DNA from 2 places in the Comamonas sp. 14P8.1.4 genome. Region 2 is predicted to be linked to the other one. Evidence: predicted binding sites of a transcription regulator. Region 2 holds the regulator's gene; the other holds the start of a gene.

Region 1 (5,746 bases), on a different contig from region 2:
CTGGCACAAATTGCCGTCGACCAGGACTGTGGCCGCTTTGAGTGGAGCGTGCTGGACTGGAACACCCCATCGATCGAGTTCTACGACAGCCTGGGCGCCAAGCCCCAGTCGGAGTGGATTCGCTACCGCATGACCGGCGGCGCCTTGCAGGCGCTGGCCGCCAACGCCAAGGCCTGAGGGCTGGCAGTGCAGTCAGCTTGAAAAAGTTGACAAAGTCACCTGCACCTTTTCCCCGGGGACTGACCTATATTGCTGGGGGCAGCGTACGCAAGTACTTGGCCTGCCAGTGGAAAGTCCCTTTTGCACCATATTCCCGTCACCCATTCTGAAGCCGATGCGCTGCGACTGAACCTGGAGCATCGCCTGGAGCGCCTGGTCTTCGACCCGGCGCTGGAAGCGCCGTTTCTCCAGCATCTGCGTGCCACGCAATACCTGAGCGCCTTGTTCACGGTGTGCGCCGTCTCTGTGGTGTGGGGGCTGTACGCCATTTTTGATTTTTGGCGCCTGCACGAGCTGGCTGGCAGCGCGCACGCTGACATTTTTTTCTGGCGCTCCATGGTGCTGCGCTGGCTGGTCTTTATCTGCTTTGGCTGTGCGGTCTACACCCTGACCCGCCCCCACAGCAGCCGCATCGATTACGAATGGAGCGTTGCAGGTGCCGTCGTCGCTTGCTGCATGGCCATTGCGGCATCGTCGTACACCCTCAAAAACCTGGGTATGCCGCAAACCAGCGTCGTTCAGGTCCTGATTGTCAGCGTTGTTTTTTTCCCTCTGGGCGTGCGGCTGCGCCTGATGGCTCCAGTCGCCACGCTGGTGGGGCTGATCATCACCATCTCAGGCCCACTGATTCTGAACAGCCCCGAACACTTGCAGCAGCACTGGGTACTGAGCGCCGTGGCATGGGTGACTTTTGTGCTCTCTGGCGTCACGGCCTACTACCGAGAAAAAGGTCTGCGTGAGCAATTTTTGCTGCGCCGCCTGCTCAACTGGGAAGCCAGCCATGACCCACTGACAGACCTGCCCAACCGGCGCATGTTCCACGAGCATCTCGAACGGTGCATGCGCCTGGCCCGCCGCGAGCACAAGCATTTGTTTCTGGTCATTTTTGATATTGACCATTTCAAGCTCTACAACGACCGCTACGGCCACCAGGCCGGCGACCAGGTGCTGCGAGAGTTTGCCAAGCTGCTGCGCCAGCTGGCCCAGCGACCAATGGATTTGCCCGTACGCCTGGGCGGTGAAGAGTTCGCTCTGGCCATCTACGACATGCCACCAGACATCCTGCCCCAGCACCTGGAGCACTTGCGCACCGCCTTGCACACCCTGAACCTGCCGCACGAAGCCTCTCCGACAGCCACACACCTGACGGCCAGCATGGGGGGCACCAATATTGCGCTGCATGACACGCAAGACAGCGTCTTTCAGCGCGCTGACAGACTGCTCTACCAAGCCAAGCGCCAAGGGCGCGACCAGGCCTGTTTTCAGGTTCTGCACCACCACGTAGCGCCAATGGCCACGGAAGGTGTGTCGGCTTAAGCGGCAGCACAGAACAACGCTACCGCTCGGCGGGTTGCCATCGCGGTCCTGCGGCCCGGTGCAAGCAATGCAAGACAGGCCGCTGTCAGAGTCAGGCCACATCCAGCAGCCCAATGGCACGGCAGGCGCCAGTATGATGTTGCGTCCTCCCCCGCACAGCCCGCCACACCGCCCATGTCACGCTTGTCCGCGCCAGAGCACCCCACCAGCAGGTCCGTTGCCATGCAGGTCCGTACCGACCAGCTGCAACTCCTGTTCCGACAGTCCTTTCTGGCCACACTTGGCAGCGTGGGCGGGGCACTGGTGCTCTCCTGGCTGCAGCACGACCTTGGCAACCACCAGGTCATCAAGCCGTGGCTCATCACACTCTTTCTGGCCGGCACGATTCGCCTGGCTCTGTTCTGGGCGTACAGCCGCAGTGCCACCGAGCACCGTACACCGGCCCGCTGGGAAGGCGTGTATTGGGTCACCCTGGTGTTCATCGCCGGGGTCTGGGGTATTGGCGCTTTTCTGCTCATGTCCCGCGACAACCTGCTGTCGCAAGTCATCACCCTCTTTTTTGCGGTCGGCATGGCCGGCAGCGCAATTTCTGCCTACGCGGCCTATCGCTCCATGACGCTGGTCGCCGTGGCGCTGGTGCTGCTGCCCACAACGCTGTGGCTGCTCACCGAACCAGGCACCGAGCAGCGCCTGCTGGCCTTGACCACCCTGACGTTCTCCGCCTTCGTCGTGCGCACGACGCGTGAGCTTTCGGGCGCCATGCAGTCACTCCTGCGCCTGCGCCGTGAGTTGGAGATTCAGCACCGCATCGCCAGCGACGCTGCCCGCACCGACGAGTTGACCGGGTTAAACAACCTGCGCGCTTTCAAAGAGCAGGCCGATACCATGTTCGCCTACACCCGGCGCTACGGTTTGCCGCTGAGCGCCCTGTTGGTGGACATCGACCACTTCAAACAGATCAACGATACCCACGGCCACGCTGCGGGAGACCGGGTACTGCAAGCCGTGGTGCAACGGATCAAGACCGCGTTGCGCGAAGCGGACCTGTGCGGCCGGCTCGGTGGCGAGGAATTTGGCGTGCTGCTTGCCGGCACAGATAGCCACGATGCGCTGCAGCTGGCAGAAAAGCTGCGCTTGGCCGTACAAGCCACCGTGGTGCCCGTGAATGGCACGACACTGCATGTCACCATCAGCGTTGGCGTAGCCGAAGCGGATGCAACCTGCCCCGACACCACCGCCCTGCTGGCCCAGGCCGATGCGGCCATGTACCACGCCAAATCCAACGGCCGCAACCGGGTACACAGCAGCGCGGCCCAAGCCTCACAGGCGATGGCGCCGCACCAAGCATCCATGGATGAGCAGGAAGCCTGCGAGCACGAACTCCGATGAATGCGCATGGCAACCAGTGCGCCAGAGGGTCCTTGTTGCTTTTGACCTTGCGACCAACCAATCTGGCTGAGCCCACAAAGCCTGCGGGCATCACCCGTCTGGCACCCTCCAGCCTGGCGCCTAGCCTGCTCACCGCCATCTGGCATGCACAGGCCCCAAGCCAACGAAAGTGCAGCGCCCTGGCTCGGTGACTTTGCGCAATGACCAAGTGACGCCTCAACGTCAAATTCGCGACATTTCACCCCCGTAGCAACGCCTTGGCTTAAAACCCGCCTCTTGAAACTGGAAATTTTTACCTTATTATTAGCACTCGATGGGGTTGAGTGCTAACAGCCTTGCCCCACACCAGTTAAAGACATCCTGTTGCTACAGGATTCCGGACCTAACCACCTGTTGATTGATATCTAGGAGATGTTATGAACCTGCGTCCTTTGCACGACCGCGTGATCGTCAAGCGCCTTGAGAACGAAACCAAGACCGCTTCGGGCATCTATATCCCCGACAACGCTGCTGAGAAGCCTGACCAAGGCGAAGTGCTGGCTGTGGGCCCTGGCAAGCGCAACGACAAGGGCGAACAAATCGCTCTGAACGTGAAGGTTGGCGACCGCGTGCTGTTCGGCAAGTACTCCGGCCAGACCGTCAAGATCGACGGCAACGAACTGCTGGTGATGAAGGAAGACGACCTGTTTGCGGTTGTTGAGAAGTAATTCCCTGCGGCGATTACCTCTTTCTTTCAAGACATTGAATTTCATAGCTGCTAGTGCTTTATTGACAAGGCCTAGCAGCCGATTTGAACCTAATTTCTAGGAGCCAAAAATGGCAGCTAAAGACGTAGTATTCGGCGGTGAAGCACGTGCACGCATGGTTGAAGGCGTGAACATCTTGGCCAACGCGGTCAAGGTAACTCTGGGCCCTAAGGGTCGCAACGTAGTGCTGGAGCGCTCGTTCGGTGCCCCTACCGTGACCAAGGACGGTGTGTCCGTGGCCAAGGAAGTGGAACTGAAGGACAAGCTGCAAAACATGGGCGCTCAGCTCGTGAAGGAAGTAGCTTCCAAGACCAACGACATCGCTGGTGACGGCACCACAACCGCTACCGTGCTGGCCCAAGCCATCGTGCGCGAAGGCTCCAAGTACGTAGCCGCTGGTCTGAACCCCATGGACCTGAAGCGCGGCATCGACAAGGCTGTGATTGCTCTGGTTGAGCAACTGAAGGCCCAATCGAAGGCCACTACCACTTCCAAGGAAATCGCCCAAGTGGGTTCGATCTCCGCTAACTCCGACGAATCCGTGGGCAGCATCATTGCTGAAGCCATGGACAAGGTGGGCAAGGAAGGCGTGATCACTGTGGAAGAAGGCAAGTCCCTGTCCAACGAGTTGGACGTTGTGGAAGGCATGCAATTCGACCGCGGTTACCTGTCGCCCTACTTCATCAACAACCCCGAAAAGCAAGCTGCGATTCTGGACAACCCCTTCGTGCTGCTGTTCGACAAGAAGATCAGCAACATCCGCGACCTGCTGCCTACCCTGGAGCAAGTTGCCAAGGCTGGCCGTCCCCTGCTGATCATTGCTGAAGATGTCGAAGGCGAAGCCCTGGCAACTTTGGTGGTGAACACCATCCGCGGCATCCTGAAGGTGGTGGCTGTGAAGGCTCCTGGCTTCGGCGACCGTCGCAAGGCCATGCTGGAAGACATCGCCATTCTGACTGGCGGCAAGGTCATCGCTGAAGAAGTGGGCCTGACTCTGGACAAGGTCACTCTGGAAGACCTGGGCCAAGCCCAACGCGTTGAAATCGGCAAGGAAAACACCACCATCATCGACGGTGCTGGCGCTGCTGACGAAATCGAAGCCCGCGTGAAGCAAATCCGCGCTCAGATCGAAGAAGCGACTTCCGACTACGACCGTGAAAAGCTGCAAGAGCGCGTGGCCAAGCTGGCCGGCGGTGTTGCCGTGATCAAGGTAGGCGCTGCCACCGAAGTCGAAATGAAGGAAAAGAAGGCCCGCGTGGAAGACGCCCTGCACGCTACCCGCGCTGCTGTGGAAGAAGGCATCGTGGCTGGTGGTGGCGTGGCACTGCTGCGCGCTAAGCAAGCCGTGGGCGAGCTGAAGACTGGCAACGTCGAGCAAGACGCCGGTATCAAGCTGGTGCTGGCTGCGGTAGAAGCGCCTCTGCGCGAAATCGTGTCCAACGCCGGTGGCGAGCCTTCGGTGGTCGTGAACGAAGTGTTGAAGGGCAAGGGCAACTTTGGCTTCAACGCTGCCAACGACACCTACGGCGACATGCTGGAAATGGGTATCTTGGATCCTACCAAGGTGACTCGTACTGCACTGCAGAACGCCGCTTCCGTGGCTTCGCTGCTGCTGACTACTGAGTGCATGATCGCTGACGCTCCTAAGGCTGAAGCAGCTGGTGCCCCTGACATGGGTGGCATGGGCGGTATGGGCGGTATGGGCGGTATGGGCATGTAATTGCCAAGCCGCTACACCGAAGCTGCAAAGCTTCGGTGGCTGCACACCAACAAAAAGGCCGCATAAGCGGCCTTTTTGTTTGATGGATCAAAATCCGGATAAAAACAGCTACTAGCGCTTATCCCATCAGCGATAGTAGCTCTTATTTTTAGTTACCGTTGACCGGTGATTCTGCCAAGCGCTGCATGAGTGCTACCGTCGATGGATCAACGCCTGCCCAATCGTGGCTTTGCTGGCGCTGGCGCAGCGTTTGGGCCAGCTGCTTGCCCAGCTCTACGCCCCACTGGTCAAAGCTGTTGATACCCCACACGGCCCCCGAAACAAACACCCGGTGTTCATACAGCGCAATCAAAGC
Region 2 (5,746 bases):
TCACTAACTCGCCCCATGTGCTGCAAAGCTTGCCCTCTGTATTTGTACGCAACCGCCCCATATGAGTTGTCATCGGCGGCCCCTGCAACAAGAGCTTTTTCTACAGTATCCAGCACTTGCAATGCTTTTTCCGAAGTCAACTCAGATTCATTCAGTAGTTCCGCACATTCATTGAGTAGCACTGCATAACTAGGGCTACCTCGCTTTGCTAACTTGAATTTTTCGGCATCAAGAAATTGCCCTTCAGCGTCGTAAAAAAAAGTCCCAAGCTCTTTCAAGACCACACCAAAAGTAGAGCCAGTTAAGTCAAACACATACCCATCAGCCCAACCCGTAGAAGGGTGCACGGAAAACAGTTGGGTATTGCTTGGAACATGAATCACACTCAGTTGCGACGCATCCTCCTTAACCTTGGAATTACATGTTTGGGATAGCACAAATGAAGCATCATCAGAGATTGCAGCGTTGTAGAAATTCGCTTGCACGCTCTTAGTAGCCAACAGCGCTCCATATTTCGAAAAAACATAGAGTTCACCAGTGACACTGCTACCCTTCGCTCTATCCAGCACAACAAAAATTCCGTTGTCTGCTACATAGCACTGCGCAGGCAAACAGCTACCTTGCATCACATACAGGGCGTTCTCGTGGAGATTGATGAGTACATATGACCCACTATGGTTCTTATGCGCATCCACTGACCCGCCATGCCATCCTATCAACCACTCTCCAGAGGGGGAGCATTCCGCCCGGCCCGTAAAACCAAGACTTTTTACGGAAGCAATACCTACGCGTCCTTGGCGAAAGGACACATCACCCTTAGGCAACAGGCTGGAATCTCTAGGCTTAAGAATTTTTGCTTTAGCTGCGCTGAAGATTTCAAAGATACCCATTGCTGCCCCTAAAAAGTCACAGTGAGGCACAAGTCTATCAGCGCCCCCCGATAACAACTTGAGCCAATAAACTCGCCAAATTTGGCTACACAGTGGCTACATGAGCACAAAAAACAAAAAGCCTGCTACGTAAAACATAGCAGGCTTTCTTTATGTGTATTGGTAGGGCGTGGCGGACTTGAACCGACGACCAAAGGATTATGAGTCCTCTGCTCTAACCAACTGAGCTAACGCCCCGGCCGCATTCTGCGGATTCATACGAACCCTGCAAAACCTGCTTATTGTAGCGGCTAGCGCTGGTGGCTCAACGCATTGCTGACCAACTTGGACGTTATGTCCACAATTTGAATCATCTTGTCATAGTGCATGCGCGTGGGGCCAATGACCCCCAAAGTTCCCACCACTTGACCATCCACTTCGTAGGGTGCGCTAACCACTGACAGCTCTTCAAAAGGTACAACCTGGCTCTCTCCACCAATGTAGATACGTACTCCATCGGCTTTGCTCGAGAAATCCAGCAACCGCAAAATCTGGGTTTTTTGCTCGAACAGGTCAAACGCACGACGCAAATTGCCCATGTCACTGGAGAAATCGCTGACGGACAGCAAATTGCGCTCGCCTGAAATGATCACCTGCTCTTGCAATTGCGGAGACATGGCCTCTGCACTCAAACTCACCGCCGCCTGCATCAGCTGTGCGACTTCGCCGCGCAACTGCTCCACTTCTTGCTGAATTCGTTCGCGCACCTGCTCAATATCGAGTCCTGCGTAATGCGCATTGAGGAAGTTGGCAGCCTCCACCAGTTGGGATGAAGACAGCTCCACATCCGTGAAGATCACGCGGTTTTGCACGTCACCCTGCGGCGAGACGATGATCACCAGCACACGGCGCTCAGAAAGCTTCACAAACTCCAAGTGTTTGAACACCGAGCTGCGGCGTGGCGCCATGACCACACCGACGAACTGCGACATATTCGACAACAGCTGCGCCGCATTGGCGATCACCTTTTGGGGCTGTTCCGCCGCCAATTCGGGGGCCACCAGGCCACTGTTTTGCACCGTCAGCATGGTGTCCACAAACAATCGATAGCCACGCGCTGTAGGGATGCGCCCCGCAGAAGTATGGGGACTGACAATCAGCCCCAGCTCCTCCAGGTCAGACATGACATTGCGAATGGTCGCAGGCGACAATTCCAGTCCAGAAGCGCGCGACAAAGTCCGCGACCCCACTGGCTGGCCGTCCGAGATATAGCGCTCGACCAGCGCTTTCAACAATAACTTGGCACGTTCATCGAGCATGCTTTGATTTTAATGATGTAATTTCCGGTATGACGTCCAAGTTTCGCCATGTAGCACTGGTGGGTAAATACCAATCTTCCACCACCTCCGGCCCTGCTACCGATCAGTCCCGCCAAGTCCTTCAAGATATTGCAGATTTTCTGCAACTGCAGGGCTGCGAAGTCGTGCTCGAGGCCGAGACCGCTGCGCACACCGGTTTGCACAGCCGCTTCCCCGCCATGGATGTGGATGGGCTCGGTCAACACTGCGACCTGGGGATTGTGGTGGGCGGTGACGGCACCATGCTGGGTATTGCGCGGCAACTGGCCAAATATGGCACTCCATTGATCGGCATTAACCAAGGCCGACTGGGTTTTGTGACCGATATTCCACTGGACGATTACCCACAAGCACTGCTGCCCATGCTGCAGGGCGAATATGAGCAAGAATCACGTCCCCTGATGCACGCCAGCGTCGTGCGCCAGGGCACTACCGTTTTTGAAGCGCTGGCCATGAACGATGTCGTGGTCAACCGCGGTAGCACCTCCGGAATGGTCGAGCTGCGCGTGGAAGTGGATGGCCGCTTTGTCTCCAACCAGCGGGCTGACGGCTTGATTGTGGCCACGCCCACAGGCTCCACGGCATACACCTTGTCCGTCGGCGGCCCCCTGATGCACCCCTCCATCCCCGCGTGGCTGATGGCGCCCATTGCGCCGCACACCCTATCCAACCGTCCCATCGTGCTATCAGATCAGGCAGAGGTCATGATGGAAGTGGTCAGTGGCCGCGATATCAGCGCCAACTTTGACATGCAGTCGCTCGCATCGCTGTTGCACGGCGATCGCATCTATGTGCGCCGCTCGGAGCACAGCGTTCGCTTTTTGCACCCCGTGGGCTGGAACTACTTCGCTACACTGCGCAAAAAGCTGGGCTGGAACGAAGGGGGCTATTGAGAAATGGCGCTCAAACGCATTGCCTTGCGCGACTTTGTCATCGTCCAGCAGCTGGACCTGGACTTGCACGCAGGCTTTACCGTGCTGACTGGCGAGACCGGTGCTGGCAAATCCATTCTGATTGATGCCCTGCAACTGGTGCTGGGCAGCCGTGCCGATGCCGGTGTGGTACGCGAAGGCGCATCGCAAGCCGATATCAGCGCCGAGTTTGATGCCCCTGCACACCTGCACAGCTGGCTGGAAGATGGCGGTTTTGCGCAGGAAGAGACCCTTCTGCTGCGCCGCGTGATCGACAGCCAGGGCCGCAGCCGCGCCTGGATCAACGGTGCGCCCGCCACCGCGACCCAGTTGCGCAGCCTGGGCGAAGCCCTGCTGGACATTCACGGCCAGCACGCTTGGCAAAGCCTGACGCGCGCAGAAGCTGTGCGGGAGTTGCTGGACGGTTACGCCAACGTCACCACCCAGGCCTTGCGCCAGCATTGGCTGGTGTGGCGCGCTGCCGCCAAAGACCTGGAACATGCCATCGCCGCGCAAGACAGCTTGCAGCGCGAGCGTGAGCGCCTGCAGTGGCAAATTGGCGAGCTGGAAAAGCTCAGCCCAGGTGCCGATGAGTGGGAAGAGCTGAACACTCAGCACACCCGCCACTCGCACGCCCAAGCCCTGCTTGAAACCGCCCAAGGCGCGCTGTTTCTGCTGGAAGACGATGAAGCAGGGATTAGCAGCCCCCTGGGCCGTGCGCAGGATCTGCTTCAAGACAAAGAGCACCTAGAGCCCGAATTTCAAGCGATTGCTGACGTTTTGGCTTCCAGCCTTGCGCAGATCAATGATGCCCAGCACTCGCTGCAAATCTATTTGCGCCGTACCGAACTGGATCCGGAAAAGCTGGCCGAGCTGGATGAGCGCCTGTCGCTGTGGATGCAGCTGGCCCGCCGCTACAAGCGCACGCCCGAAGAGCTGCCTGCCCTGCTGCAATCTTGGCGCGATGAACTGCGTGCCCTGGATGCCGTGGTCGACATTGACCGCTTGCGCCGCCACGAGCAGCACACCCAAGAGGCCTACCACGCTGCGGCGCGCACCCTCTCGCAGCAGCGCGCCAAAGCGGCGCCCAAGCTTTCGCGCGCCATCACCCAGGCCATGCAGGGCCTAGGCATGCAAGGCGGCAAGTTTGAAGTTCAGCTGGACAAGCTGAGCGAACCCAGCCCCCATGGCATGGACAGCGTGCAGTTTCTCGTCGCGGGCCACCCCGGCGCCACCCCCAAACCGATTGGCAAAGTGGCCTCTGGTGGTGAACTCTCACGCCTGTCGCTGGCGATTGCCGTCACCACCAGCGAGCTGGGCCATGCAGGCACTCTGATTTTTGACGAGGTGGACTCCGGCGTGGGCGGGGCTGTGGCCGAAACCGTCGGCAAACTGATGCGCGCCTTGGGCAAAGACCGCCAGGTGCTGGCTGTCACCCACCTGCCCAAAGTCGCTGCCTGTGCCGACCAGCACTACGTCGTCGCCAAAAAGCGCGACAAGACGGGCACCACCAGCACGGTGGCTCCAACCAACACACAGCAGCGCGAGCGTGAGATTGCCCGCATGCTGGGCGGTGAAAAAATCTCGGACACCACCATGGCCCATGCACGCGAGATGCTGCAAGCCGCCACGATGACTTGACCCCACCCAAAGGCCCTCGATGACAGATTTGGAAATTGTGCTGATCACAGGCATGTCCGGCTCCGGCAAATCCGTGGCCCTGCATGCACTGGAAGATGCCGGTTATTACTGCGTGGACAACTTGCCGCCTGAGCTGCTCGAAAATTTCGTGCGCCTGCAGCACGTGCACCACGGCAAGCGTGTGGCCATCGCCATCGACGCCCGCAGCGCCGCCAGTCTGCCCAACCTGCCCCGTGAGTTGGAGAAGCTGCAACGCCTGAAGGTCTCAGGCCTGCACCTGCATGTGGTGTTTCTGGATGCCTCCACCAGCACGCTGGTGCGGCGCTTTTCGGAAACCCGCCGCCGCCACCCCTTGTCGCAATCCGAAGGGATTGATGGCCGCCAGGATCTGGTGCAGATCATTGAACGCGAGCGCGAGTTGCTGGGTGATATCCGCGAATACGCGCATGTCATCGACACCAGCAACCTGCGTGGCGCCCAGCTGCAAAGCTACGTCAAAGCGCTGCTCAAGGCCCCGACCAACCAGATGACGCTGGTGTTCCAGTCCTTTGGTTTCAAACACGGTATTCCGGTGGATGCGGACTACGTGTTTGATGTGCGCATGCTGCCCAATCCCTACTACGACCTGGAACTGCGCCCCCTGACCGGCAAAGATGAGGCCGTCCAAAGCTTTTTGCGCCAGCAGCCCGATGTGGCCGCCATGCAGACGCACATTGCGCAGTTTCTGGACCACTGGCTGCCGGTGCTCAACGCCAACCACCGCAGCTATGTCACCGTGGCGATTGGCTGCACCGGCGGGCAGCACCGCTCGGTGTACCTGGTGGAACAGCTGGCCCAGCGCTACCAAGCGCAATGGTCCACCCTGCGCCGCCACCGTGAAATGGACAGTCGCGCCTTTGCCAACACAGCGCCGCACTAAAAACAAGAGCGCCTAGCGCTTGTCTACTTTAGCTTTCAAGCACAAAAG

What was found. Region 2 encodes HrcA, which represses chaperone genes, less so after heat shock. Its sites were predicted from a motif close to TTAGCACTCNNNNNNNNNGAGTGCTAA; they were not measured.
Region 1: the regulator HrcA is predicted to act here: its motif matches at 3,229-3,255, upstream of groES (co-chaperone GroES).

The regions. Positions count from the first base shown of each region.
Region 1 is NZ_JBYOKN010000001.1:353,851-359,596, reverse strand. It holds gene AC27VO_RS01660 (GNAT family N-acetyltransferase) at 1-177, shown strand, start outside; gene AC27VO_RS01655 (GGDEF domain-containing protein) at 301-1,536, shown strand; gene AC27VO_RS01650 (GGDEF domain-containing protein) at 1,759-2,925, shown strand; gene groES (co-chaperone GroES) at 3,342-3,632, shown strand; gene groL (chaperonin GroEL) at 3,742-5,391, shown strand; gene pgi (glucose-6-phosphate isomerase) at 5,540-5,746, opposite strand, start outside.
Region 2 is NZ_JBYOKN010000007.1:116,419-122,164, reverse strand. It holds gene AC27VO_RS12325 (tetratricopeptide repeat protein) at 1-890, opposite strand, end outside; tRNA gene AC27VO_RS12320 (tRNA-Ile) at 1,051-1,127, opposite strand; gene hrcA (heat-inducible transcriptional repressor HrcA) at 1,181-2,188, opposite strand; gene AC27VO_RS12310 (NAD kinase) at 2,218-3,120, shown strand; gene recN (DNA repair protein RecN) at 3,124-4,779, shown strand; gene rapZ (RNase adapter RapZ) at 4,799-5,698, shown strand.